One region of the Burkholderia sp. EMB26 genome, then DNA from elsewhere that is predicted to be linked to it. Evidence: predicted binding sites of a transcription regulator. Region 1 holds the regulator's gene; each other region holds the start of a gene.
What was found. Region 1 encodes FliA, which starts transcription of late flagellar genes. Its sites were predicted from a motif close to CTAAAGTTTNNNNNNNNNNNGCCGNTA; they were not measured.
Positions count from the first base shown of each region.

Region 1 (7,062 bases):
ACGGCACGGCGGCGGCCGCGCATCAGTATCAGTAGCGGTAGTGGTTCGGCTTGAACGGGCCGTCCTTCTGCACGCCGATGTACGCGGCCTGCTCGTCCGACAGCACCGACAGGTTCGCGCCGATGCGCGCGAGGTGCAGGCGCGCGACCTTTTCATCGAGGTGCTTCGGCAGCACGTACACCTTGTTCTCGTACTGCTCGCCGCGCGTGAACAGCTCGATCTGCGCCAGCGTCTGGTTCGCGAACGAGTTCGACATCACGAACGACGGGTGGCCGGTCGCGCAGCCGAGGTTCACGAGGCGGCCTTCGGCCAGCAGGATCACGCGCTTGCCGTCCGGGAAGATGATGTGGTCGACCTGCGGCTTGATGTTTTCCCACTGGTACTGGCGCGTCGACGCGACGTCGATTTCCGAGTCGAAGTGACCGATGTTGCAGACGATCGCGTTGTGGCGCATCGCCTTCATGTGATCGTGGTTGATCACGTGATAGTTGCCGGTCGCCGTCACGAAGATGTCGGCCTTGTCCGCCGCGTATTCCATCGTCACGACGCGGTAGCCTTCCATCGCCGCCTGCAGCGCGCAGATCGGATCGATTTCGGTGACCCACACGGTCGCGCCGAGGCCGCGCAGCGACTGCGCGCAGCCCTTGCCCACGTCGCCGTAGCCCGCGACGACCGCGACCTTGCCCGCGATCATCACGTCGGTCGCGCGCTTGATGCCGTCGACGAGCGACTCGCGGCAGCCGTACAGGTTGTCGAACTTCGACTTCGTGACCGAATCGTTCACGTTGAACGCCGGGAACGGCAGGCGGCCGTCCTTTTCCATCTGGTACAGGCGGTGCACGCCGGTCGTGGTTTCTTCGGTCACGCCCTTGATGTGCGCGAGGCGCTTCGAGTACCAGGTCGCGTCGACGTCGAGGTGCTTCGCGATCGACTTGTACAGCGCGACTTCTTCCTCGTTGGTCGGCTTCGCGATCACCGAACGGTCCTTCTCGGCCTTCGAGCCGAGGATCAGCAGCAGCGTTGCATCGCCGCCGTCGTCGAGGATCATGTTCGCGAATTCGCCGTTCGGCCATTCGAAGATGCGGTGCGAGAACTCCCAGTATTCGTCGAGCGATTCGCCCTTGAACGCGAACACCGGCGTGCCGGCTTCGACGATCGCGGCCGCCGCGTGATCCTGGGTCGAGAAGATGTTGCACGATGCCCAGCGCACGTCCGCGCCGAGCGCCTTCAGCGTCTCGATCAGCACGCCCGTCTGGATCGTCATGTGCAGCGAACCGGCAATGCGCGCGCCCTTCAGCGGCTGCTGCGCCTTGTATTCGTCGCGGATCTGCACGAGGCCCGGCATTTCGGTCTCGGCGATGTTGAGTTCCTTGCGGCCCCAGCCGGCCAGCGCCATGTCGGCGACGACGTAATCGGTGGATGCCTTGGAATCGATAATGGCGTTCATCACGCCCTCCTTTCTAAAAAGTTTCTAGATTGGTGACGTGAGCGCCGTTCAGGAAGCGGGGCCGGCGCGAAAAAATCGCCGCACGGCTGCTTGGTGAAGCTCTCCGAGCCTGGCGGACGCTGGTGGTCCGTCGCAACGCTCCTCGGAAAACGGAGGGGATTGTAGCAAATCGGCGCGCGGAATGCGCAAGGACCCGCACACGAGCGCGGCACGGGCGCGCGGCGCCGGCGCGCGCGGCCGTCGACAAGGGGTCAGGACTCGGCGCCGACCCACGCCTGTTCGCGCAGCCGCGCGCGCAGGCGCGCGACGGCCTGGCTGTGCAGCTGGCACACGCGCGATTCGCTCACTTCGAGCACCGCGCCGATCTCGCGCAGATTCAGACCCCGTTCGTAGTACAGCGACATCAGCAGCTTCTCGCGCTCCGGCAGCCGCTCGATCGCCTCGACCAGCGCCTCGCGCAGGTGCTCGTCGAGCAGCGCCGACAACGGATCGGCGTGATCGACGCGATAACGGTCGAGGAATGGCTCGTCGTCGGCCGCGCGGTCGAAATCCTCGTAGTAGATGAGCTGGCTGCCGTGCAGGTCCTGCAGCATCCCCTGGTATTCGTCGAGCGGCATGTTCAGGTGCTGCGCGATCTCGGTCTCGCTCGCCGAGCGGCCGAGGTGCTGCTCGACCTGGTGCACCGCGTGCTCGACCTCGCGCGACGTCTTGCGCAGGCTGCGCGGCAGCCAGTCGTTGCTGCGCAGCTCGTCGAGCATCGCGCCGCGGATGCGCTGCGTCGCATAGGTCTCGAACTGCGCGCCCTGGTCTTCCTTGTAGCGGCCGGCCGCGTCCATCAGGCCGATCATGCCGGCCTGGATCAGGTCGTCGAGATCGACGCTCGCCGGCATCTTCGCGACGAGTTGCAGCCCGAGGCGGCGCACGAGCGGCGCATATTGCGCGAGCACGTCGGCCTGGGACATCTTTCCTTGAGCGTTGTACATCATGGCTCTCTCCTTCGGGTGGCGCTCACGCGGCGTGTGCCGCGCCCGCCTCGTACGACGGCTTGCCGCCGGCGTGGACCGCCCGGCCCGCACCCGAACGCGGGCGCATCGGCCAGTACAACAGGTCGGCGGCAATCTGCCGGTAGTCGCGCGCGGCGGGCGACGACGGGAACGCGTCGACCACCGCATGCATCAGGTCGCGGGCGTGCTCGACGAGCGGATCGGCGCTCACGCAGCCCGCATCGGCGATCGACACGGTCAGGTAGCGGCTTGCGACGCCCGCGAGGTTGTCGAAGGCCGTCTTCGCGTCCGCGTGGCTGCCGACCTGATTGGTCAGCACGCGGAACTGCGCGAACGCGTGCGCGAAATGCAGCCGCTTCATGCACGCGTATGCCTCGGTGATCGCCTGCGCGGCGACCCGCGTGACGACCAGCACGTCGTGCGCTTCGCGCGCGAGCGCCGAGAACGAGCCGTCGGCGCCGAGCTGAGCGTCGACGAGCACGATGTCGGCCGGGCCGTCGATGAAGTCGCTCAGTTGCGCGTCGCTGTAGCCGGCGCGCGCGAGCCGCGCGGCGCCGCACAGGCCGAAGCCGGCCGCCACCCGCGTGCGTTCGCCGTCGCGCAGCCACGCGCCCGCGAGCGTCGCGCTGGCCGAGTGCACGTCGGCGCGCTCGTCGACGACGAGCACGTCCTTGCCGAGCGACGCGAGCGCCGCCGCGAGGTTCACCACGGTGGACGTGCAGCCGACGCCCGCCGGCCCGCCCGTCACCGCGACGATGCGCGACGCGCGCCCGGCCAGCAGGCGCCGCAGCCCTTCGGCCTGATCGATGATCCGTTTATCCAAATCGCACCTCGTGCAGCTCGGCGGTGGAACGTGCGGTCAGTGCGGAAAGCAGCGTCGGCATGTCCTCGTCTTGCGGCACGAAGGGCGAGCCGTCGCGCGGCACACAGAACGCGCTCTTCAGCAGGAATTTGGTCGACGCGACGTACAGGTTCTCCGGCACCTTCTGGCCGGTCGACACGTAGTGGACCGGCAGCTTGTAGCGGATCACCGTGTCGAGCACGCCGCCGAGGTGGGTCGCCTCGTCGAGCTTGGTGAGGATGCAGCCGGCCAGGTCGGGATGCTCGCCAGCACTGCGGTACGCCTGCACGACTTCGTTCAGCGTGTCGCCGTGGCTCGTCGCGTTGAGCAGCAGCAGGCGCTGCACCGGTGCGTTCGCGCCGTGCAGCATCGCGATCTGGTCGGACACCGCGCGGTCGCGCTGGCTCATGCCGATCGTGTCGATCAGCACGATGTGCTTGTTGCGCAGCTCGGACAGCGCGAGCGCGAGGTCGCCCGCATCCTTCACCGCGTGCACCGGCACGCCGAGGATCTTGCCGAAGATGCGCAGTTGCTCGTGGCCGCCGATCCGGTAGCTGTCGGTGGTCAGCAGCGCGACCTTGCTCGCGCCGAAGCGCATCACGCAGCGCGCGGCCAGCTTCGCGGTGGTGGTCGTCTTGCCGACGCCCGTCGGCCCCATCAGCGCGAACACGCCGCCGCGCTCCATCAGCGCGTCCTCGCTGTCGAGCACCGGCAGGTTCGACGCAAGCACCGACTGCGCCCATTCCGCGGCCTGCCCGAAGGTCTGCGCGCCGTCGCCGGACGGCAGGTTGTCGACCAGCATCCGCACGAGCTGCGCGGAGAAGCCGGCCGCGAACAGGTGCTTCGTCAGCGCGCCGTGGACGGCGCTGCGGCGCTGGCGGTCGTGCCACATCAGGCTGTCGAACTGCTCTTGCATCATCCCGCGCAGCTCGCCCAGCTCCTGCATCACCGTGTCGTTGACGATCCGCTCGAGGCGCGACTTCACCGCATCGGCCACCGCGGCGGCGGTGTCGGCGGACAGGCGCGTGCGTTCCGTCGCCCTGCCGGCGTACGCGGCACCCGTGTCGGGTACGCGCTTCGCGGCGGCCGGCGATCCGGCGGCGGGCGATCCCGCGGCCGTCACGCCGGCGGCCGGCATCCGGCGTTCGGCGTCGCGGACGATGTCGCGCGCCCAGTCCGGCGGCGTCGCGCTGGCCGCGGCGCGCGGCGCGGGCGCGCTCGGCTGCGGCTCGGCCGGCGCCTGCGCCCGGGCGATCAGCGCGTCGCGCTGCTGCGTGAGGCGCTTCGCGTGCTCGACCAGCCACGGTGCGGGTTCGGAAGGGGCGGCCGGCGATCCGGGCGCGGGCGTACCGGCGGCCGGCGCGGCGATCGACGGCGCTGTCGCGGCGGGCGCGTCCGCATCGCTCGACGGAGAATGCGCATCCGCGTCGTGCGCGTCGGCGCTCGCGCCGAACACCGACGAGAACACGTCCGGCAGCCCGCCTTCGCCGGCCGCGTACGGATTGACGGCCGGGCGCGGTGCGATGCCCGGGCGCGGTGCGATGCCCGGGCGCGACACGATGCCCGGCACGGCGGCGGCCGGCACCGACTCCGGCACGCGCGACGTGGCGACGCGCGGACGCGCGGCCGGCGGCGCCACCGCGGCGAGCTCCGAATCGGCGAGTGCAACGATTTCGACGCTGCCGTCATCGAGCGTGCGGTTCGACAGCACGACCGCGTCGGCGCCGAGCGCCTCGCGCACGAGACGAAGTGCGTCGCGGCTCGTTGCGCCGGTGAATTTGCGAATGTTCAAGCGGAACCCCCGATGACGTTAACGACTTTGATCGTGCGTGTGTCCGGCACTTCGGCATACGACAGCACTTTCAATTGCGGCAGGCTGCGGCGCAGGAAGCGCGCGAGCATCGCGCGCAGCGCGTGCTGCACCAGCAGCACCGGCGGCAGCCCGAGATTCTGTTGACGCAGCATCGCTTGCTGCGTGCCGGTCAGAAGGTTGTGCGCGAGGCCGGGTTCGAGGCCCGGGTTCGCGCCGGTGGCGAGCGCCTGCGACAGCACGCGCTCCAGGTTCGCGTCGAGGCCCATCACCTGCATTTCGCCGTTGCCCGGATACCACTGCTGCGTGATCGCGCGGCCGAGCGACAGGCGCACCGCGGCGGTGATCTCGAACGCGTCGCCGCGGCCCGCATGCTCGGACACGGCCTCGAGGATCGTGCGCATGTCGCGGATCGGCACGCCTTCCTCGAGCAGGTTCTGCAGCACCTTCTGCAGCGTGGTGAGCGAGATCGTCTTGGGTACGAGGTCCTCGACGAGCGACGGTGCATCCTTGCCGGTGCGTTCGACGAGCGCCTGCACTTCCTGGCGGCCGAGCAGCTCGGCCGCGTGCTGGACGACGAGATGGTTCAGGTGCGTCGCGACGACCGTGCTCGCGTCGACCACCGTGTAGCCGTACACCTGCGCCTGCTCGCGCAGCGCGACGTCGATCCACACGGCCGGCAGCCCGAACGCGGGGTCCTGCGTGACGGCGCCCGGCAGCGCGGCCGTCACCTGGCCCGGGTTGATCGCGAGCCACTGGCCCGGGAACACTTCGCCCGCGCCGATCTCGACGCCCTTCAGCGCGATCCGGTACGCGTTCGGCCGCAGCTCGAGGTTGTCGCGGATATGGATCACCGGCGGCAGGAAGCCGATTTCCTGCGCGAATTTCTTGCGGATGCTCTTGATGCGCTTGAGCAGCTCGCCGTCGCTGTTCTTGTCGACGAGCGGAATCAGCCGGTAGCCGACTTCGAGGCCGAGCGGGTCGATCAGCTGCACGTCGTCCCAGGTCGCTTCGTGGCTGTCGGCCGGCAGCACGGCGGGCGGTGCGATGTCGGTCACGTCGCCGGCCGCCTTGCGGGCCGCCGCGCGCCTGGTCTGCGTGCGCGCCAGCCAGATCGCGCCGCCGCCGAGCGCGAGGAACGCGAAGTGCGGCATCCCCGGGATCAGCCCCATCAGCACGATGATCGCGCCGGTGATCGTCAGCACGCGCGGGTTCGTGAACAGCTGGCCGGTGATCTGCGTGCCGATGTCCTCGTCGGTCGCGACGCGCGACACGATCACGCCGGCCGCGGTCGAGATCACGAGCGACGGGATCTGCGCGACGAGGCCGTCGCCGATCGTCAGCAGCGTGTAGTTGGTGCCGGCCGCGGCGAAGCTCATGTCGTGCTGGACCATCCCGACGATCAGCCCGCCGATCACGTTGATCGCCATGATGATCAGGCCGGCGATCGCGTCGCCGCGCACGAACTTCGACGCGCCGTCCATCGACCCGTAGAACTCCGCTTCCTGCGACACGGCCAGGCGCCGCTTACGGGCCTGTTCCTCGTTGATGAGGCCCGCGTTCAGGTCGGCGTCGATCGCCATCTGCTTGCCGGGCATCGCGTCGAGCGTAAAGCGCGCGGACACTTCGGCGATCCGCCCCGCGCCCTTCGTGATCACCATGAAGTTGATGATCATCAGGATCACGAACACGACGATGCCGACCGCGAAGTTGCCGCCGACCAGGAAGTGGCCGAACGCCTCGATCACCTGGCCGGCCGCGTCCGGGCCGGTATGGCCTTCGAGCAGTACGACGCGCGTCGACGCGACGTTCAGCGACAGGCGCAGCAGCGTCGAGAACAGCAGCACGCTCGGGAACGCCGCGAAGTCGAGCGGCTTCATCGTGTACATGCTGACGAGCAGCACCATCACCGACAGCGCGATGTTGAACGTGAACAGCAGATCCAGCAGCATCGGCGGCA
Region 1 is NZ_CP078070.1:258,536-265,597, reverse strand. Features, by position in the region: gene ahcY (adenosylhomocysteinase) at 29-1,447, opposite strand; S-adenosyl-L-homocysteine riboswitch at 1,480-1,597, opposite strand; gene KU887_RS01245 (RNA polymerase sigma factor FliA) at 1,699-2,433, opposite strand; gene KU887_RS01240 (flagellar biosynthesis protein FlhG) at 2,456-3,274, opposite strand; gene flhF (flagellar biosynthesis protein FlhF) at 3,267-5,084, opposite strand; gene flhA (flagellar biosynthesis protein FlhA) at 5,081-7,062, opposite strand, start outside.

Region 2 (7,062 bases), 420 kb from region 1:
CCCGATCCGGCCACGCTCACGCGCGGCAACGACGGGCTGTTCCGCACCGCCGACGGCAATCCGGCCGACGTCGACCCGAACGTGGTCGTCACGCCGAATTCTCTCGAAGGCAGCAACGTGAACCCGGTGACTGCGATGGTCGCGATGATCGACAACGCGCGGGCGTTCCAGCTGCAGTCGAAGCTGATCCAGACGGCCGACCAGAACGAGCAGACGGCGAACCAGTTGCTCAATTTCAGCTGAGCGCCCGCGCCAGCCTAAGCAGGAGACCAGACAAGTGAATCGTTCGCTCTACATCGCCGCCACCGGCATGAATGCGCAGCAGGCGCAGATGGACGTGATTTCGAACAACCTCGCGAACACCAGCACGAACGGCTTCAAGGCGTCGCGCGCGGTGTTCGAGGATCTGCTGTACCAGACCATCCGCCAGCCCGGCGCGAACTCGACGCAGCAGACCGAGCTGCCGTCGGGCCTGCAGCTCGGCACCGGCGTGCAGCAGGTCGCGACCGAGCGCCTGTACACGCAGGGCGGCCTCACGCAGACCGGCAACTCGAAGGACGTCGCGATCAACGGCGCGGGCTTCTTCCAGGTGCTGATGCCGGACGGCACCAACGCGTACACGCGCGACGGCTCGTTCCAGACCAACGCGCAGGGCCAGCTCGTCACGTCGAGCGGCTACCAGGTGCTGCCGGCGATCACCGTGCCGCAGAACGCGCAGTCGCTGACGATCGGCAAGGACGGCGTCGTGTCGGTCACGCAGCCGGGCTCGAGCAACGCGGTCCAGATCGGCTCGCTGCAGATCGCGACCTTCATCAACCCGGCCGGCCTCGAGGCGAAGGGCGAGAACCTGTTCGCGGAAACGACGTCGTCGGGCGCGCCGAACGTGTCGCAGCCGGGGCTGAACGGCGCGGGCGTGCTCAACCAGGGCTACGTCGAGGCGTCGAACGTGAACGTCGTGCAGGAACTCGTCAACATGATCCAGACGCAGCGTGCCTACGAGATCAACAGCAAGGCCGTGACGACGTCCGACCAGATGCTGCAGACCGTCACGCAGATGAAGAGCTAACCGGAAGTCCCGCCGTCGCCATGAAGCAGGTTCGCCTCCCCTCGTCAGCCACCGTCCGCGCCGCGTGCGCGGTCGCGGTGGCGGCGCTCGCCGGTTGCGCGCAGATCCCGCGCGATCCGATCATCCAGCAGCCGATGACGGCGCAGCCGCCGATGCCGATGTCGATGCAGGCGCCCGGCTCGATCTACAACCCCGGCTTCGCGGGGCGGCCGCTGTTCGAGGATCAGCGGCCGCGCAACATCGGCGACATCCTGACGATCATGATCGCGGAGAACATCAACGCGACCAAGTCGTCGGGCGCGAACACCAACCGGCAGGGCAACACCGACTTCAACGTGCCGACCGCCGGCTTCCTCGGCGGGCTGTTCGCGAAGGCGAACCTGTCGGCGACCGGCGCGAACAAGTTCGCGGCGACCGGCGGCGCGAGCGCGGCGAACACGTTCAACGGCACGATCACGGTGACCGTCACCAACGTGCTGCCGAACGGCAACCTCGTGGTCAGCGGCGAGAAGCAGATGCTGATCAACCAGGGCAACGAATTCGTGCGTTTCTCGGGGGTCGTCAACCCGAACACGATCTCGGGCGCGAACTCCGTCTACTCGACGCAGGTCGCCGACGCGAAGATCGAATACTCGTCGAAGGGCTACATCAACGAAGCGGAGACGATGGGCTGGCTGCAGCGCTTCTTCCTCAACATCGCGCCGTGGTGATGACGATGCAGACGACCCTGTTCCACCGCCTGTCGGCCCGCACGCATGCGGCCGCGCGGCTCGCCGTCGCGTTCGCGGCCGTGGCGGCCGCCTGCGTGCTCGGCGCCGCGCCCGCGCACGCGGAACGCCTGAAGGATCTCGCGCAGATCCAGGGCGTGCGCGACAACCCGCTGATCGGCTATGGCCTCGTCGTCGGCCTCGACGGCACGGGCGACCAGACGATGCAGACGCCGTTCACGACGCAGACGCTCGCGAACATGCTCGCGAACCTCGGCATCTCGATCAACAACGGTTCGGCCAACGGCGGCCCGTCGTCGCTGAACAACATGCAGCTGAAGAACGTCGCGGCCGTGATGGTGACGGCCACGCTGCCGCCGTTCGCCCGGCCCGGCGAGGCGCTCGACGTGACCGTATCGTCGCTCGGCAACGCGAAGAGCCTGCGCGGCGGCACGCTGCTGCTCACGCCGCTGAAGGGCGCGGACGGGCAGGTGTACGCGCTCGCGCAGGGCAACATGGCGGTCGGCGGCGCGGGCGCCAGCGCGAACGGCAGCCGCGTGCAGGTGAACCAGCTCGCGGCCGGCCGGATCGTCGGCGGCGCGATCGTCGAGCGCGCGGTGCCGAACGCGATCGCGCAGATGAACGGCGTGCTGCAGCTGCAACTGAACGACATGGACTATGGCACCGCGCAACGTATCGTGTCCGCGGTCAACTCGAGCTTCGGCCCGGGCACCGCGACGGCGCTCGACGGCCGCACGATCCAGCTCGCGGCGCCGGCCGATTCCGCGCAGCAGGTCGCGTTCATGGCGCGGCTGCAGAACCTCGACGTGAGCCCGGACAAGGCCGCGGCGAAGGTGATCCTGAACGCGCGCACCGGCTCGATCGTGATGAACCAGATGGTCACGCTGCAGAGCTGCGCGGTCGCGCACGGCAACCTGTCGGTGGTCGTCAACACGCAGCCGGTGGTGTCGCAGCCGGGGCCGTTCTCGAACGGGCAGACGGTGGTCGCGCAGCAGTCGCAGATCCAGCTGAAGCAGGACAACGGTGCATTGAAGATGGTGACGGCCGGCGCGAATCTCGCCGACGTCGTGAAGGCGCTGAACACGCTCGGCGCGACGCCCGCGGACCTGATGTCGATCCTGCAGGCGATGAAGGCGGCGGGCGCGCTGCGTGCGGATCTGGAGATCATCTAAATGGCGGCGAACCTTCCGAACGCAAACGACCTGACGCAGCGCTTCGCGCTCGACGTGCAGGGTTTCGATGCGCTGCGCGCGCAGGCGAAGCAGTCGCCGCAGGCCGGCGCGAAGGCGGTGGCCGGCCAGTTCGACGCGATGTTCACGCAGATGATGCTCAAGAGCATGCGCGACGCGTCGCCGGACGGCGGGCTGTTCGATTCGCATACGTCGAAGATGTACACGTCGATGCTCGACCAGCAGCTCGCGCAGCAGATGTCGACGCGCGGGATCGGCGTCGCCGACGCGCTGATGAAGCAGTTGCTGCGCAACGCGGGCGTCGGCGCGGGCAGCGACACGGCGGCCGACATCGGCGCGGGCGGCATCGGCGGCCTCGGCACGGCCGGCAACGAAGGCAGCCTCGCCGCGATGAACGCGATGGCGAAGGCCTATGCGAACGCGGCGAACAACGGCGCGCTCGCCGGCGCGCGCGGCTACTCGGCCGGCAGCGCGCTGACGCCGCCGCTGAAGGGCGCGAGCGGCGTGCAGGACGCGGACGCGTTCGTCGACCGGCTCGCGGGCCCCGCGCAGGCGGCCAGTGCGACGACCGGCATCCCGGCGCGGTTCATCGTCGGCCAGGCCGCGCTCGAATCCGGCTGGGGCAAGCGCGAGATCCGCGCGGCGGACGGCTCGACCAGCTACAACGTGTTCGGCATCAAGGCGAACAAGGGCTGGACCGGGCGCACCGTGTCGGCGCTGACCACCGAATACGTGAACGGCACGCCGCGCCGCGTGGTCGCGAAATTCCGCGCGTACGACTCGTACGAGCACGCGATGACCGACTACGCGAACCTGCTGAAGAACAATCCGCGCTATGCGGGCGTGCTGAGCGCGAGCCGCAGCGTCGAAGGCTTCGCGCACGGCATGCAGAAGGCCGGCTACGCAACCGACCCGAATTACGCGAAGAAGCTGATCTCGATCATGCAGCAGATCGGCTGACGGGCCCGCCCGCCACCGATTTGTCCCCCTTCGGACCGCGCCCGGCACCCCGCCGCGCGCGGTTTCAACGTTTGCGCGAAAAAAATCGCCGTTTCGATCTAAACTTTCGGTCAGCACTGCCGCTAAGTGTGAGAGACCTGCGACCGGGCCCCCGTTCTGGCCCGGTTTTATTGCGCACCGGTTGCCCCGGGCGCCCATGACAAGAAAGACCGGCTAGCCATGAATATCGAAACGTCGACGGACCCCAGCCTGGATGCAGGCCACTCCGGGCCCGACTATGCCCGCCGCAATCCGCTGGAAATCGGCGTGCAGCTGCGCAACCTGGTGAATCGCGGCGATTTCCTGACCGTCCAGTATCCGGGCGGCCAGCTCGTCACGCGCCTGCTCGAGGTCGACGTCGGCGCGCGGACGTTCACGTTCGACTGGGGCGCGCTGTCCGAGCAGAACGCCGGCATCCTCGGCGCGTCGCACTGCACGTTCGCGGCCTCGCCGGAGGGCGTGCGCGTCGAATTCACCACGGGCACGCCGCGCGAGACGCGCTACGAGGGGCTGCCCGCGTTCGTCGCCGATTTCCCCGACGTGCTGGTCTGCATCCAGCGCCGCGAATATTTCCGCGTCGACGCGCCGGTCGTCGATCCGTTCCTGTGCCGCGGCAAGCTGCCGGACGGCGAAAGCTTCCTGTTCGAGGTGCACAACCTGTCGCTCGGCGGCGTGGGGCTGCGCACGGCCGACGAGCGCGTCGAGGCGCTCGAGGTCGGCACGCTGCTGCCGGACGTCGAACTCGAGCTGACCGGCCACGGCAAGCTGTCGCTCGACCTGCAACTGGTGTCGCAGCGTTCGACCCAGATGCCGAACGGGTCGCGGCGCTACCAGCTCGGCTTTCGCTACATGTCGCTGCCGGGCAGTGCGGAGAACACGCTGCAGCGGCTGATCACGCAGCTCGAAATGAAGCGCCGCTCGCTCGCGCGGGCCTGACGCGCACCTGGCGGGCCGGCCCGGGCCGCCCGCGCAGCAACGCCGGCGCCCCCGCCGGCCGCTTCGACCGGCGACGCACGCCCGTGCGTCGCACGTGCATTTTTTCCTCAATTTTTTCGATCCGCGGCCGTTATACCGGGAGTCACGCAACCCGGCGGCCGCAGCGCGGCCGGCTCATCAGGATCGCGCATGTCCAACACACTCATGAACCTCGGCGTCAGCGGCCTGAATGCCGCGCTCTGGGGCCTCACGACGACCGGCCAGAACATCAGCAACGCCGCGACGCCGGGCTATTCGGTCGAACGCCCCGTCTATGCGGAGGCAAGCGGGCAGTACACCAGCAGCGGCTACATGCCCCAGGGCGTGAACACCGTCACCGTGCAGCGGCAGTACAGCCAGTACCTGAGCGACCAGCTGAACGGCGCGCAGACGCAGGGCGGCGCGCTGTCGACGTGGTACTCGCTCGTCACGCAGCTGAACAACTACATCGGCAGCCCGACGGCCGGCATCTCGACCGCGATCACGAGCTACTTCACCGGGATGCAGAACGTCGCGAACAGCGCGTCCGACTCGTCGGTGCGGCAGACCGCGATGAGCAATGCGCAGACGCTCGCGAATCAGATCACCGCGGCCGGCCAGCAGTACGACGCGCTGCGCCAGAGCGTGAACACGCAGCTCACGAGCACCGTCACGCAGATCAACGCGTACACCGCGCAGATCGCGCAACTGAACCAGCAGATCGCCGCGGCGAGCAGCCAGGGCCAGCCGCCGAACCAGCTGATGGACCAGCGCGACCTCGCGGTGTCGAACCTGTCGAATCTCGCGGGCGTGCAGGTCGTGCGCAACAGCGACGGCTACAGCGTGTTCATGTCGGGCGGCACGCCGCTCGTCGTCGCGGACAAGAGCTACCAGCTCGCGACCGTCACGTCGCCGTCCGATCCGAGCGAGCTGACCGTCGTGTCGCAGGGCATCGCGGGCGCGAACCCGCAGGGGCCGAACCAGTTCCTGTCCGACGCGTCGCTGTCGGGCGGCACGCTCGGCGGCCTGCTCGCGTTCCGCAGTCAGACGCTCGACCCGGCCCAGGCCCAGCTCGGCGCGATCGCGACCAGCTTCGCCGCGCAGGTCAACGCGCAGAACGCGCTCGGCATCGACCTGTCGGGCAAGATCGGCGGCAACCTGTTTTCGACCGGCGCGCCGATCACCTACGCGAACCAGGGCAATACCGGCAACGCGACGCTGTCCGTGTCGTTCGCGAACGCCGCGCAGCCGACCACCAGCGATTACACGCTCGCGTACGACGGCACGAATTACACGCTGACCGACCGTGCGACCGGCACGGTGGTGGGGACGTCGAAGTCGATGCCGGCCTCGATCGGCGGGCTGAACTTCTCGTTCTCGTCCGGCTCGATGAGCGCCGGCGACAAGTTCACCGTGCAGCCGACGCGCGGCGCGCTGAACGGCTTCGGCCTCGCGACGTCGAACGGCTCCGCGATCGCGGCGGCCGCGCCGTACGTGCCGTCGGCCACGACGACCAACACCGGCAACGGCACGATCGGCGGGCTGTCCGTCACGAGCGCGACGGCCGCGGCCAACGCGCACAACTACACGATCACGATGGGCGGCACCGCGGCCGCGCCGACCTACACGGTCACCGACAACACGGCCGTGCCGCCGACGACCAGCGCCGCGCAGCCGTACCAGTCGGGCTCGCCGATCACGCTGACGGCGGGTGTCACGGTGACGGTGTCGGGCACGCCGGCGGCCGGCGACACGTTCAAGGTCGCGCCGAACACGGGCGGCACGAACGACGGCAGCAACGCGCTCGCGCTGTCGAAGCTCGTCAACTCGAAGGCGTTCGGCAACGGCTCGACCACGCTGACGGGCGCGTACGCGAACTACGTGAACGGCATCGGCAACACGGCGAGCCAGCTGAAGTCGTCGAGCGCCGCGCAGACCGCGCTGGTCGGCCAGATCACGCAGGCGCAGCAGTCGGTGTCGGGCGTGAACCAGAACGAGGAAGCGGCCAACCTGATGCAGTACCAGCAGCTCTACCAGGCGAACGCGAAGGTGATCCAGACCGCGTCGACGCTGTTCCAGACCGTGCTGGGCCTGTTCAACTGATTTCGGGGTTCGAAGCGATGCG
Region 2 is NZ_CP078070.1:3,398,771-3,405,832, reverse strand. Features, by position in the region: gene flgF (flagellar basal-body rod protein FlgF) at 1-243, shown strand, start outside; gene flgG (flagellar basal-body rod protein FlgG) at 278-1,066, shown strand; gene flgH (flagellar basal body L-ring protein FlgH) at 1,087-1,776, shown strand; gene KU887_RS16030 (flagellar basal body P-ring protein FlgI) at 1,782-2,966, shown strand; gene flgJ (flagellar assembly peptidoglycan hydrolase FlgJ) at 2,967-3,944, shown strand; gene KU887_RS16020 (flagellar brake protein) at 4,164-4,919, shown strand; gene flgK (flagellar hook-associated protein FlgK) at 5,109-7,040, shown strand; gene flgL (flagellar hook-associated protein FlgL) at 7,058-7,062, shown strand, end outside.
Region 2: a site for FliA is predicted at 5,026-5,052, ahead of flgK (flagellar hook-associated protein FlgK). Genes of this name have one in related genera too.

Region 3 (7,062 bases), 370 kb from region 1:
CGGGGCCGTTGCCGGTGCGCTCGACGAGCGCGGGCAGCTTCGCGAACACCGACGGCGGATAGCCTTTCGTCGCGGGCGGCTCGCCGATCGCCAGCGCGATCTCGCGCTGCGCCATCGCATAGCGCGTCAGCGAATCCATCAGCAGCAGCACGTGCTTGCCCTGGTCGCGGAAATACTCGGCGAGCGACGTCGCGTACGCGGCGCCCTGCATCCGCAACAGCGGCGACACGTCGGCCGGCGCCGCGACGACGACCGAGCGCGCGAGCCCGTCCTCGCCGAGGATCTGTTCGATGAATTCCTTCACTTCGCGGCCGCGTTCGCCGATCAGGCCGATCACGATCACTTCCGCGCTCGTATAGCGCGCCATCGTGCCGAGCAGCACCGACTTGCCGACGCCGGAGCCGGCGAACAGGCCCATTCGCTGGCCGCGGCCGACGGTGAGCAGCGCGTTGATCGCGCGCACGCCGACGTCGAGTACGTGGTGGATCGGCTCGCGATCGAGCGGGTTGATCGACGGCGCCGACAGCGGCGCATCGACTTTCGACGCGAGCGGGCCGAGGCCGTCGAGCGGGCGGCCCGACGCGTCGACGACGCGCCCGAGCATCTCCCAGCCGACCGGCAGCCGCTTCGCGCCCGCGAGCGGATCGGCGACGGGCGCGCTTTCGCGCGGCCACACGCGGGCGCCGGGCAGGACGCCGGCGACGTCGGTGGTCGGCATCAGGAACAGGCGGTCGCCGGCGAAGCCGACGACTTCGGCTTCCGCGTGCGGCAGCGTGCTGCCGGGCGGCAGTTCGATCGTGCATTCGGCGCCGACCGACAGGCGCAGCCCGATCGCCTCGAGCACGAGGCCGGCCGCGCGCGTGAGGCGTCCGCACGGCCGCAGCGGCAGCGCGCGGTGGCTGCGCGCGGCGAGCCCGTTCAGGTGCGTGCGCCAGTGCGCGAGATGCGGATTGTGCGGCGCGCGCGGGGCGGCGTCGGCAGCCGCGGATGCGGCGTGCGGCGTGGCGTCGTCCGCGGGATCGTGCGCGGCCGCCGGCCCGAACGACGCGAGCGCGAGCTCGCGTTCGAGCGGCGTCATGCCGTCGTGCGCGAACGCGTCGGGCGAGCGCGTCACCACGTGCTCACCTTGCCGATCGCGGCGGCGACGCGCTGCCAGCGCGTGGGCAGCGTCGCGTCGACCTCGCCGGTCGCGGCGTGCGCGCGGCAGCCGCCGCGCTCGATCGACGCGTCGGTGCGCACGGTCCAGCCGAGCGTGTCGAGATCGTCCTGCAGATACGCTTCGACGACGGGCAGGTCGGCCGGATTCACCGCGAGATGCGGCGCGCCGGACAGCGCGGGTTCGGCCGCGAGCACGTCGCGCACGGCGGCGACCAGCGCGGCCGGGTCGTGCTTCACGTGCTGGCGCACGACCTGCTGCGCGATGTCGAGCGCGAGCTGCGCGAGCTCGGACGCGAGATCGTGTTCGACGGCGGACACGGCTTCGCGGAACGACGCGGCGAGCGCCGCGAGCTGCGCGGCCTGTTCGCGGGCGTCGGCCTGGCCGGCCTCGAAACCCTGTTCGCGGCCCTGCTCGAAACCGGCCTGGTAGCCGAGCGCCTGGCCTTCGACGTGGCCGGCCGCATGGCCTTCGGCGTGCGCGGCGTCGCGCACGCGCTGCAGTTCCTCGGCGAGCGCGGCGGCAGCGGCCGCCGCGTGGTCGGGCGGCGGCGGGGGCGGCGGCGGGTCGAACGACGCCATCTCCCACCGCTGGTACGCGGTGAGGGTGCCCACGCGATCGCTCGCCGAATCAGACATACGCGTCTTCCGCCTTGCCGCCGATCGCGATCTGGCCGCTCTCGGCGAGGTTGCGCACGATCTGCAGGATGCGGCGCTGCTGCGTCTCGACTTCGGACACGCGCACCGGGCCGCGCGCGTCGAGATCCTCGGCGAGCAGTTCGGCCGCGCGCTGCGACATGTTCGCGAGGAACTTCTGGCGCAACGCGGGCGGCGCGCCCTTCAGCGCGACGATCAGTGTTTCCGACTCGACTTCCTTGAGCACCATCTGGATCGCGCGGTCCTCGAGGTCGAGCAGGTTCTCGAACACGAACATCTGGTCGATGATCTTCTGCGCGAGATCGGCGTCGTACTGGCGCACGCTTTCGAGCACGCCTTCCTCGTGCACGCTCGTCATGAAGTTCAGGATCTCGGCCGCGGTGCGGATGCCGCCCATCGGGCTGCGCTTCAGGTTGTCGCTGCCGGACAGCAGGCCCGTCAGCACGTCGTCGAGTTCGCGCAGCGCGGCCGGCTGGATGCCGTCGAGCGTCGCGATCCGCAGCAGCACGTCGTTACGCAGCCGTTCGGTGAAGCATGACGCGATCTCCGAGGCCTGGTCGCGGTCGAGGTGCACGAGGATCGTCGCGATGATCTGCGGATGCTCGTTCTTGATCAGCTCGGCCACCGCGCCCGAATCCATCCACTTCAGGCCCTCGATGCCGCTCGTGTCGCTGCCCTGCAGGATGCGGTCGATCAGCACGCCGGCCTTGTCCTCGCCGAGCGCCTTCGTCAGCACCGAGCGGATGTACTCGCTCGAATCGAGCGACAGCGCGGTGTGCTGCTCGGCTTCCTTCACGAAGTCCTGCAGCACGTCCTCGACCTGCTCGCGCGTGACGTTCTTCAGCGCGGCCATCGCGGCGCCGATCTTCTGGACCTCGCGCGGCGCGAGGAACTTGAATACCTGCGCGGCCTCTTCCTCGCCGATCGACATCAGCAGCAGCGCGCTCTTGGTCAAGCCTTCAGCGTTCATCGGACACCCAGTTCTTCACGACGGTGGCGACGATCTTCGGATCCTGGCGGGCGATCGTGCGCGCGTAGTCGAGGTTGCGTTCGTAGCGGTTCTTCTCGTTTTCGAAGCCGAGCAGCAGCGGGTCCGGTTCCTCCGCCGCCTTGTCCGGCGCTGGCAGGCCGTCGAGCGCGACCGCGTCTTCCGGCGCCGCGAGCGCCGGCGCGGCCGGCTCGGGCGGCGGGAACGCGCGGCGCATCGCCGGGCGCACGAACATGAAGTACAGCGCCGCCGCGGCCGCCGCGATGCCGAGCCACTTCGCGGCTTCCTTCGCCATCGCGATCATGTCGGGCTGGCGCCACCACGGCAGGTCGGCGTACGGGTCGCTCACGGTCGAGAACGCGCTGTTCACGACGTTCACCGAGTCGCCGCGCTTCTCGTCGTAGCCCATCGCGTCCTTCACGAGCTGCTCGACCTGCGCGAGCTTCGCGGGCGGCAGCGGCTGCATCGTCACGTGGCCCTTCGCGTCGGCGACCGGCTGGTAGTTGACGACGACCGCGACCGACAGCCGCTTCACGCTGCCCATCGGCTGTTCGGTATGGCGGATCGTCTTGTCGAGCTCGTAGTTGGTCGTCTGGTCCTTGCGGTCGCTGACCGGCGTGGTCTGCGGCGCGTTTTGGCCGTTGCCGGCGACGATCGGCGCGGAGGCCGGCTGCGGCGGCGTGTTCGACAGCGCGCCCGGCACGCCCGACGCGCCGCCCTGCGCGAGCTCGGTCGCGCTGCTGGTCTGCTGGCTGCGGATCGCGGCTTGCTGCGGCGTGCCGTTCGGGCCGTAGCTTTCCGACGTCTGCTCGATCTTCGAGAAATCGAGATCGGCGCTGACCTGCGAGCGCGCGTTGCCGGCGCCGAAGATCGGCGCGAGGATCGCGTCGATGCGCTTCTGCGTGTTGTGCTCGACCTGCTGCACATACTTGAGCTGGCTCGCGTCGAGGCCGGAAGCGGACGCGGTCTGGGTCAGCAGGTTGCCGTCCTGGTCGACGATCGTCACGTTCTTGGCCGGCATGTCGGGCACGCCGGACGACACCATCCGCGTGATCGCCTGCACCTGGCCCTCGTCGAGCACGCGGCCCGGGTAGAGGTCGACGAACACCGACGCGCTCGGCGCTTCCTTGTCGCGCACGAACACCGACGGCTTCGGGATCGCGAGATGCACGCGCGCGCCGCGCACGGCGTTGATCGATTCGATGGTGCGCTGCAGCTCGCCTTCGAGCGCGCGCTGGTAGTTGATCTGCTCGGCGAACTGGCTGATGCCGAATTTCTGGTTGTCCATCAGCTCGAAGCCGACCGAGCCGCCCTTCGGCAGCCCCATCGCGGCGAGCTTCAGGCGCGTCTCGTGCACCTGGTTCGACGGCACGAGGATCGCGCCGCCGGCATCGGCGAACTTGTAGGGAACGTTTGCCTGCTGGAGCGCGGCGATGATCGCGCCGCCGTCGCGGTCCGACAGGTTGCTGTACAGCACGCGGTAGTCGGGCGCGCGGCTCCACAGCACGAGCGCGGTGATCGCGGCGATCGCGAACGCGACGGCGATCACGAACGGCAGCTTCGGGTTGCCCTTCATCCGCGAGATGCCGGGAATGCGTTCCGCGAAGCCGCCCAGCCCGAAGTCCGCGCCTGCGCCACCCGCGCCCGGCAACGCGGCGGCCGCGGCGGCGCCGGGCGCCGGGCTGAGGCCCGCGCGGGCGTCTGGGTTGATCAGCGAGTTGGCCTGCGAATCCATGCGTCGAGTTTCTCCGGAGCGGGACGACTGAGCTCGCTCGGACGAGCGGGCGGACAATGACACGATGCGATTATCGTGACCGGGGGCGCACTCCGATCGACCGAAAAGAGCGGGGTTTCCCCCGTACTTTCGCGGCTTTGACGCGCGCCGCGCTGCTATCCTTTTTCGCGATCCGGCATGGTGCGCGTGGTGCGGCGCCGGCGGGTCGCCCGGTGCGTCCGGGTCTCTTCTCTATGTCTGGGGACAGCATGACTGCGAACGTCAGCGGAATCGGTTCGGTGTTGCAACAGATGCAGTCGATGGCCGCGCAGGCGTCCGGCGGCGTCGCGAGCCCGACGGCGGCGCTGGCCGGCTCGGGCGCGGCGACGGCCGGCACGTTCGCGAGCGCGATGAAGGCATCGCTCGACAAGATCAGCGGCGACCAGCAGCACGCGCTCGGCGAGGCGAAGGCGTTCGAGGTCGGCGCGCCGAACATCTCGCTGAACGACGTGATGGTCGACATGCAGAAAGCCAATATCGGCTTCCAGTTCGGGCTTCAGGTCCGCAACAAGCTAGTGAGCGCTTACAACGACATCATGCAGATGTCGGTGTGAGGCGACGGGCATCCGGGGACGGCCATCCGGGGACGGCCATCCGGCGACGGCCATCCGGGGTCATCCGCGGACGGTTCAGGGCCTGCCGAACGAGTCCGGCGAGCCGGCATCGCAGGCCCGGCGGCGGCCCCCCGCGCACCTAAAGCTTTTCAAATCCCTTCCGATAACTCCGGTGAAGGCCGCGCCGTGCAACGCACGGCGGCGGCTCCCGTATAGCAGGCAATAACAAGGAGAAGCGCATGTTTTCCCCAGGACACGCTGGAGCCAGTGCGTACGCGCGTGTCGGCGTCGAGACCGGGGTGATGGGCGCCTCCCCGCACCGGCTGATCGCGATGCTGTACCAGGGCGCGCGGCAGGCGATCGCGCTGGCGCGCATGCATCTGCAGCAGGACAACGTGGCCGGGCGCGGCGAGGCGATCGGCAAGGCGATCCGGATCGTCGAGAGCGGCCTGCAGGCGTCGCTGAACCGCGACGCGGGCGGCGAGATCGCCGACCGGCTCAATGCGCTGTACGCGTATATCGGCCGGCGCCTGCTGGAAGCGAACGCGCAGGCGAGCGACGCGATGCTGGTCGAGGTCGACGGCTTGCTCGCGACGCTCGAGGAAGCATGGACGGGCATCGCCCCGGAAGTCGCGCGGATGGCCGCGCAACAGGTAGCGGAAGCATCACGATGAATCACAAGGCCGAATACTTCGCGCGTTACGAGGCGCTCGCCGCCGTGTCGGGCCGGATGCTGTGCGCCGCGCGCGGCGCCGACTGGAGCGCGTTGCCGGGGTTGCAGGCCGAATTCATGCAGCTTGTCGACGGGTTGAAGGAGGCCGATCCGGGCGTCGCGCTCGACGAATCGGATCTCGGCCGCAAGCTCGACCTGATCCGCCGCATCCTGGCCGACGACGCCGCGATCCGCGATCTCGCGAGCCCGGACGTCGCGCGGCTGTCCGCGCTGTTCGAGGCGCGGCGCTCGACCCAGGTATTGACCGATCTCTACCGCGCGCGCGGGTAGGGCCGGGTTCCGGGAGACGGGTGCGAAGCGTCCGGGCCCGGTGCCGCACGCGGCGCGCGCTGTTCCCGCAGCGGCACCGGCGTGCCGCACCCGGATTCGCAACGATGTGGCTGATATAAGCAGGCTCCGATCATGACCGGTATCGACTCCGTTGCGGCCGCGCTGCTGGCGAGCCGCCTCGACAGCCTGCTGACCGGCACCGTTTCGGCGCCCGCCGGCGGCGGCGCGACCGCGCAGGTCGGCACGCCGGGCGCCGGCGCATCGTCCGCGCCGCCGGCCGGCAGCCCGCCCGCCGCGCCGCCGGCTTCCACGCAGACCGCGCTGTCCGAGGTCGGGCGCGTGCTCGACGCGATCTCGCGCTCGGGCGGCGATGCGACACCGGCGATCGTCGGCCGGCTGCCGCTGCTGGCCGATCCCGCCGTGCTGCTCACCGATACGCCCGTGCCGGCGCGTGCGCCGGCGGCGTCCGGTCCCGCCGCGCCTGCCACGCCGGCTTCGGCTCAAGCGTCGTCCGCCGCGGCCGCGCGCGATGCGCTCGCGCCGCCGCCGGTCGCGGCGCTGCGGGCGGCGCTCGCGCAGGCCGTGAGCGAAAGCGGCCTGTTCTACGAATCCCATCTCGCACAGTGGCTGGCCGGCCAGCGTCCGCTCGCGGCGCTGATGCGGGAGCCGCAGGCACGCCTCGCGACCGCGCTCGCGCCGGTCGACCCGGAAGCCGTCTCGCACGCGTCGACCGACGTGCTCGATGAACTGCTCGCGCAGCGCCCGCCGCTGCCGGCCGCCGCGCGGGCAAGCGCGCAACCGCCGGCGCAGGGCGGCGCACCTGCGCGCGACCCCGCGCAGCCCGCACCTGCGGCGGCCCGGCAGGGCGCGTCGCTGCCGTCCGACCCGGCCGATCCGCTGGCTGCGCACGCCGATGCGCGCTGGACGCCCG
Region 3 is NZ_CP078070.1:3,445,843-3,452,904, reverse strand. Features, by position in the region: gene fliI (flagellar protein export ATPase FliI) at 1-1,078, opposite strand, end outside; gene fliH (flagellar assembly protein FliH) at 1,111-1,794, opposite strand; gene fliG (flagellar motor switch protein FliG) at 1,787-2,782, opposite strand; gene fliF (flagellar basal-body MS-ring/collar protein FliF) at 2,772-4,535, opposite strand; gene fliE (flagellar hook-basal body complex protein FliE) at 4,784-5,128, shown strand; gene fliS (flagellar export chaperone FliS) at 5,368-5,802, shown strand; gene KU887_RS16245 (flagellar protein FliT) at 5,799-6,131, shown strand; gene KU887_RS16240 (flagellar hook-length control protein FliK) at 6,264-7,062, shown strand, end outside.
Region 3: a site for FliA is predicted at 5,268-5,294, ahead of fliS (flagellar export chaperone FliS). Genes of this name have one in related genera too.

Region 4 (7,062 bases), 890 kb from region 1:
GCGCAGCCGCGGGCCGAGCGCCTGGCACGCCTGCAGATACTCGTGCGCCATCGTGCCGAGCGGCGTGATGTCGTGCTTCATCGCGTACAGCACGTTGCTCGTGCCCGCGAACTGCGGGCCGAGCCCGTCGCGCAGCGTGAGCGCGACTTCCTCGTGCCAGACCTTCGAGAAGCGCCGGCGCGTGCCGTAATCGGCGATCTTGCAGTCGGCGAACTCAGGCTTCGCGCCGAGCAGCTTGATCTTCTCGCGCAGCCGTTCGCGGCCTTCGCGATAGTCGGGCTCGCGCTGCGTGTTGCGGAAATAGACTTCGTTGACGATCGCGAGCACCGGGATCTCGAACAGGATCGTATGCAGCCACGGCCCCTCGATCACGATGTCGATCTCGCCGTTGCCCTTCGGCGACGGCGTGACCGAGATGTACTTCTCGTTCAGGTGGAACAGCGCGAGGAAATCGACGAAGTCGCTCTTGATGAAGCGCATCCGCCGCAGGTAATCGAGTTCGACGTCGGAAAAGCGCAGCGAGCACAGGCCGCGCACCTCGTCGCGAATCTCGTCGATGTACGGCACGAGATCGACGCCGGGCGTACGGCACCGGAAGCGGTATTCGACGTTTGCAGCGGGAAAGTGATGCAGGACGACCTGCATCATCGTGAACTTGTAGAGATCCGTGTCCAGCAGCGAAGTGATGATCATGATGACGGCACCGCCAATATCATGACCGGGCCCCGGCGCACCGCGCGCCGCCCGGTCTGTCGGTCATGTTACCCGAATGCGGGCCGGACCATCGTGAAACCGCCCTCGCCGCCGGGCCGCGTCGCGCCGCCGCCGGGTGCGCGGGTATCCGCGTTGCGCATGCCATAAACTAATCACGAAACGATATAAGCCGGATAGCCGACCACGTCATGCGGGTTTTGCGCTTCAGTTACAATGCCGCTTTTGGCGCAAACGCCACCCCATATATACCGCCAAGCAGGAGCGTTTTAATGACTCACGTTGTGACCGAAGGCTGCATCAAGTGCAAATACACGGATTGCGTGGATGTGTGCCCGGTGGATTGCTTCCGTGAAGGTCCCAACTTTCTCGCCATCGATCCGGACGAGTGCATCGACTGCGCCGTGTGCGTCGCCGAATGCCCGACCAATGCGATCTATGCCGAAGAAGACGTTCCGACCGACCAGCAGCAGTTCACCGAGCTGAATGCCGAGCTGGCGAAGAATTGGCCGTCGATCACGAAGACCAAGCCGGCGCCGGCCGACGCGGACGAGTGGAAGGACGTGCAGGAGAAGCTGCACCTGCTCGAGCGCTGATCGCGCGGCGGCCGCAAAAAATTTCATGCGGCGCGGCTCCAAGGTGTTGACAGGTTAGCGAACACTCCATACAATCTCGTTTCTCTGCTGTTGCTTGTTTGTTCCCCGATAGCTCAGTCGGTAGAGCGCCGGACTGTTAATCCGTAGGTCCCTGGTTCGAGCCCAGGTCGGGGAGCCAAAAACGCAAAGGCCCGTTGAAAGTGGACGGGTTTTTTGTTGGAACACACAACACGCAGATGTACCGATTTATTCCCCGATAGCTCAGTCGGTAGAGCGCCGGACTGTTAATCCGTAGGTCCCTGGTTCGAGCCCAGGTCGGGGAGCCAAACAGCGAAAGGCCCGTCATTCGACGGGCCTTTTGTTTTTCCGGCCGCCGTTCCCTCTTCCCGCTTTTCGTGGTCCGGTCATGCGCATGCTAGAGTTTCTGTCCCGCATTCGCATCCGGTTCCGTCGATGAAGCATCGCCTCTTCCGTTTCGCCCCCGTCGCCCTCCTGTTCTCCGCCGTCGCCGCCGCACCGTTCGCGCACGCGGAGGAAGTCGGCAGCGTCAACACCCATTTCCGCGTCACGGGCTCCGATCGCGTGGTCGTCGAGGCCTATGACGATCCGGTCGTGAATGGCGTGACCTGCTACGTGTCGCGCGCCCGCACCGGCGGGATCAAGGGCACGCTCGGCGTCGCCGAGGATCCGAGCGAAGCGTCGATCGCGTGCCGGCAGGTCGGCCCGATCAGCTTCAAGGAACCGCTCAAGCAGCAGACCGACGTGTTCAGCGAACGCATGTCGTTCATCTTCAAGACGCTGCACGTCGTGCGCGTGATCGACAAGAAGCGCAACACGATCGTCTACCTGACCTACAGCGACCGTATCGTCAGCGGCAGCCCGAAGAACGCCGTGACCGCGGTGCCGATGCCCGCCGGCACGACGATTCCGGTCAAGTAAGCCCGCTCCCGCGCCCGATCATGTCCGCCGCCCGCCTCCCCGATTCCGCACGCTACTGGCGCACGCCGCTCGTGCCGGACGCGGATCTGCTCACGGCCACCTATCGCGATCACGCGTTCGCGCCCCACTGGCACGACGCGTACACGATCCCCGTGATTCTCGAAGGCGCGGAACGCTTCACCTATCGCGGCACCGGCTACGTCGCCGAAACGGGCACCGTGCCCGTGATCAATCCCGGCGAAGTGCATACGGGCTCGCGTGCCGCCGACGAGGGCTGGTGCTATCGCGTCAGCTACATGCCGGTCGAATTCATCCGCGAACTCGCCAGCGCGATCGCGGGCCGTCCGCAGGATGCGCCATGGTTTGCCCCCGACGTGATCCGCGACGCCGATCTCGCGGCCCGGCTCACGCTCGCGCACCGGATGCTGGAAGCCGGCAGCGAGCGCGCGCTGTCGTCGCAGGCCGATGCGGCCGGACAGCCGGCCGGCGATCCGGCCACCGACGCGCCGCGCCTCTACGATCCGCTCGCCGCCGAAACCGCGATGCTCGACGCGCTGTCGACGCTGATCGTGCGCCACGCCGACGTACGGCCGCGACCCGCGCCGCTCGCGGCCGACGAGCCACGCGTCGACGCGATGCGCGAGCGGCTCGCCGCCGACCTGATGTCCACGGTGACGCTCGACGAGGTCGCGCAGGCGGCCGGCCTGTCGCCGTTTCACGCGGCGCGCCTGTTCACGCGTACGACCGGCATGCCGCCGCATGCGTGGCGCAACCAGTTGCGGCTGCAGCGTGCGCTGGCGCCGCTGCGCGCGGGCGTGCCGGTCGCCGATGTCGCGGCGGCCAGCGGCTTCGTCGACCAGAGCCACTTCACGCGGCATTTCAAACGGATGTTCGGCGTGCCGCCCGGGCGCTGGCAGGCAAGCTGACGCGCGGCTTCCCGCCGTCGTCGGCCGCACGGCCGCCCGCGCCGGCCGGCACGCGGGCGCCGGCCCCGTTCCGGCGGGCGCAAGAACATACAAGCCGGCCCGCCACCGGCCCGCTATCCTCCCGCTCATGGAGGAGCGCTTCTTGAACAAGACACCCGCATCGCCCCCGCGCCGCCCGCTCAACGAATGGCTCGACGGCGCGCGCGACACGATTCCGATGATGATCGGCGCCGCACCGTTCGGCGTGATTTTCGGCACGCTCGTCGGCGGCGGCCCGCTCGCCGCCTGGCACGGCGCGCTGATGTCGCTCGCCGTGTTCGCGGGCTCCGCGCAGTTCATCGCGCTCGGCCTGATCGCCGGTAGCGCGAGTTTCGTCGTCGTGCTCGCCACGACACTGATCGTGAACCTGCGCCACCTGCTGTACAGCGCGACCCTCGCGCCCTATGTCGCGCACCTGCCGCTGCGCTGGCGCGCGACGCTCGGCGCGTTGATGACCGACGAGGTGTTCGCGGTCGCGTACGGGCACTACCGGCACTACCCGCCCGGCACGATCGGCCCCCACTACTTTTTCGGCTCCGGGCTCGCGATGTACCTGAACTGGCAGGTCTGGACGCTCGCGGGCATCGGCTTCGGCGCGGCATTCCCGGGCCTGCAGTCGCTCGGCCTCGATTTCGCGATGGCGGCGACCTTCATCGCGATCGTCGTCCCGCAGCTCGGCACGCTGCGCTATTTCGCGGCGGCCGCCACGGCCGGCACGCTCGCGTACTTCTGGCAGGGCTGGCCGTACAAGCTCGGGCTGCTCGGCGCGGTCGCCGTCGGCGTCGCGATCGGCGTCCTGCTCACGCTGCTGCACGATCGCACGCGCGCCGGCTCGCGCTCGGAGGCCGCATCGTGAGCTACGCGCTGTTGATCCTCGGCATGGCCGTCATCACGTATGCGATCCGCTCGACGTTGTTCCTGTTCGGCGAGCGGCTGACGTTCCCGCCGCTCGTGCGAACCGCGCTCGGCTTCGTGCCGGTCACCGTGCTGACCGCGATCATCGTGCCGATGACCGTTTCGCCGCACGGCGGCACGGCCGAGCTGACCTGGCGCAATCCGCAACTCGTCGGCGCGCTCGCCGCCGTGCTGGTATCGGCCACGACCCGCCGCCCGCTCGTGACGATCGCCGCCGGACTCGTGGTGTTCTTCCTGTGGCAAGGGGTCGTCCTCCCGCACTGGCTGCCCGCCTGAGCGCTCGCTCGATCGCGCCCGCTCAAGTTTCCGCCCGGTGCGCCGATATAGGAGATGAAGACCCGCCACCGGCCTCGGCGCGCACCGGTCAGTCGACGCTGCGCCCGCCCCGGTGCGCCGTGCCGGCGCCGGCCTGCGCGGGCCGCCATCGAGACGATTCATGGGCCAGATCACCCTTTCCCTCAAGGACGACACGCTCGAGTCCCTGCGCAAGGACTACGATGCGTTCGTTCGCGTGTCGCTGAAACTCGACCCGCAATTCGCGACGCCGTCGTTCGAGGATTTCCTGCGCGCCAAGCTGCTCGACAACATGGTGCCGCTGACCGAGCACGCCGTGCAGCGGATGCTGCAGGGCGGCCAGTACGCATGGGCGAAGCGCACGCTCGACAAGGAATTCCCGGACGTCGTCGCGATCCTGATGCGGCAGGCCGGCGAATTCGGCTTCGGCTTCGCGTCGCGCTCCGAGTGGACGCCCGACGAACTCGCGAAGGCCTGCCGCGACTGGGCGAAGGCGATCGTCGCCGAAGCGCAGGGCGACGCGTCGCTGATCGATCCGCTCGCGTCGCAGATCAAGGGCGCGGCGCAGGACATCCAGACGCTCGAGGAATCGATGCAGACGCCGGCGTGGCGGCTCGCGGAATCGCTGCGGCAACGGATCTACGAAGCCAAGCTCGCGTGCGAGATGAGCGTCGGCAGCACCGCGCGCGACAAGCTCGGCGAACTGCGCGGGCTGCTGCGGCTCGGGCTCGCGCACGGCTCGTTCCAGAAGCAGGAAGCCCAGCAGATCATGGAATACCTGCGGCTGCTGAAGCCGGAGATCTTCGTCGAGGAACCGTACGACGTCTTCGCGCGGCTCGCCGCGTGGCTGCGCAGCGTGTTCACACCGGCCGCCGTGCGGCCGGCCCAGGGGCAGGGACAAGGGCAAGGCCCGCGCCGGCCGTGACGGCTCGCCCGTCCCGCTGAACCTTTTACCTCATGAAAAAGGCCCGGCTCGCGTCAAGCGAACCGGGCCGCCGGACGATCGCCGGTCGCGACGCACCGCCCGAAGGCGAGCGTCGCGACAAGCGCCGGGCATCGCTTACTGCGTGGCGCCCTGGGCCGATGCCCCGCCCTGCGCGCCGACCGATGCGCCGCCCTCGGTCGCCTCGTCGGCCTTCGCCTTGGCCGAACCGGCATGGCTCTTGGCCGACTTCGCCGCATGCTTCGTGTGCTTCTTGGTCGAATGGACGGCCGACGACGTCGTATCCTTCGCGCCATCGGCTGCCGCGCCGACCGCATCGGTCGCAGCACCCGTCGCATTGCCCGACGCGTTCGCGCCGGCCCCGCCCTGCGCGCCTGCACCGACACCGGCCGCCGGCGTCTGCGCCTGCACGCCGGCACCGGCTGCGCCTTGCGCCGTCGTGCCCGTCTGGGCGAATGCGGCCGAAGTGGCGAACGCCGTCAGCGCGGCACCGATCAGCATCGTACGAATCTTGGACATGGCAATTCTCCTCAAGAAGTTGTCCGCCCGGGCCGCCGTTGCGGTCCGTCGCGTCCCCGCCGCAACACGCAGCAGGTACGACAGAAGACCGGCGGCCCGCGCGGCCGGTTCGCCAATCTCTCAGACTGTTACCCACCGTTTCATTTGCTGACGAATCGCTCACAGTCCTTTACATCCGCCGGCAGCCGGCCGCGCTCGCGTGCCGGCCCGCGGTGCCGTATGATGCGGGGCGTTTCCTCCCGCGCGTCGCGCACCTTCCTCGTCATGCCCAATCTGGACTTCACGCTGACCGGCGAATACGTCGAGCTGCACAACCTTCTCAAGATCACCGGCCTCGCGGACAGCGGCGGCACCGCGAAGCTGATCGTCGCGTCCGGCGCCGTGAAAGTCGACGGCGCGGTCGAGCTGCGCAAGACCTGCAAGATCCGCGCGGGCCAGGTCGTGCTGCTCGGCGACACGCGCATCGCGGTGCGCGAGGCCTAGCCCCCGCCGCGTTCCCCCTGCCTGCGACATGGCCATCGATGCACGCGTTCGACACGGTACGAATAAAGCCGTAAGCTAACCGTCTCTCAAAATAAATACATATAGCGCGGGCCCGCACCCGCGCGAGCGCCCATTCCATGTCGCATTCCGGTTTCACGCGGACGGCCGCCGCGCCGCCGTCCCTGTCCAGTCATGCCGCCGATACCGCGCGCCTCGCCGCGCCGCTCGCGATCGCGCAACTTTCCCAGATGGCGATGAGCGTCACCGACACGGTGCTGCTCGGCTCGCTCGGCCCCGATTCGCTCGCGGCGGGCGGGCTCGGCGCGAACTTCTTCTTCGTGATCGTGACGATCCTGCAAGGGGTGCTGTCGTCGGTCAGCGTGAGCGTCGCGCATGCGCGCGGCGCGCAGGCCGAGGACCGCGTGCCGCACATCTACTGGACGGGCTTCGCGCTGTCCGTGCTGCTCGCGATTCCGGCGATCGTCGCGCTGTCGCTCGCCGAGCCGATCCTGCTGATGTTCCACGAGCCGCCGCTGCTCGCGCATCACGTCGGCGAATACACGGGCATCCTGCGCTACGCGGCGCTCGGCAGCCTGATCGGCGTCGGGCTGATGCGCGCGTTCCTGCCGGCGATCGGCGCCGCGCGGCGGCTCTTGTGGGTGTCGATCGGCGGCGTCGGCGTCAACGGCGTGCTGAA
Region 4 is NZ_CP078070.1:1,153,206-1,160,267, reverse strand. Features, by position in the region: gene pncB (nicotinate phosphoribosyltransferase) at 1-693, opposite strand, end outside; gene fdxA (ferredoxin FdxA) at 984-1,307, shown strand; tRNA gene KU887_RS05510 (tRNA-Asn) at 1,410-1,485, shown strand; tRNA gene KU887_RS05505 (tRNA-Asn) at 1,558-1,633, shown strand; gene KU887_RS05500 (CreA family protein) at 1,761-2,246, shown strand; gene KU887_RS05495 (AraC family transcriptional regulator) at 2,267-3,172, shown strand; gene KU887_RS05490 (AzlC family ABC transporter permease) at 3,300-4,067, shown strand; gene KU887_RS05485 (AzlD domain-containing protein) at 4,064-4,402, shown strand; gene KU887_RS05480 (DUF4088 family protein) at 4,563-5,345, shown strand; gene KU887_RS05475 (hypothetical protein) at 5,481-5,882, opposite strand; gene KU887_RS05470 (RNA-binding S4 domain-containing protein) at 6,147-6,365, shown strand; gene norM (multidrug efflux MATE transporter NorM) at 6,503-7,062, shown strand, end outside.
Region 4: a site for FliA is predicted at 4,424-4,450, ahead of KU887_RS05480 (DUF4088 family protein). Genes of this name have one in related genera too.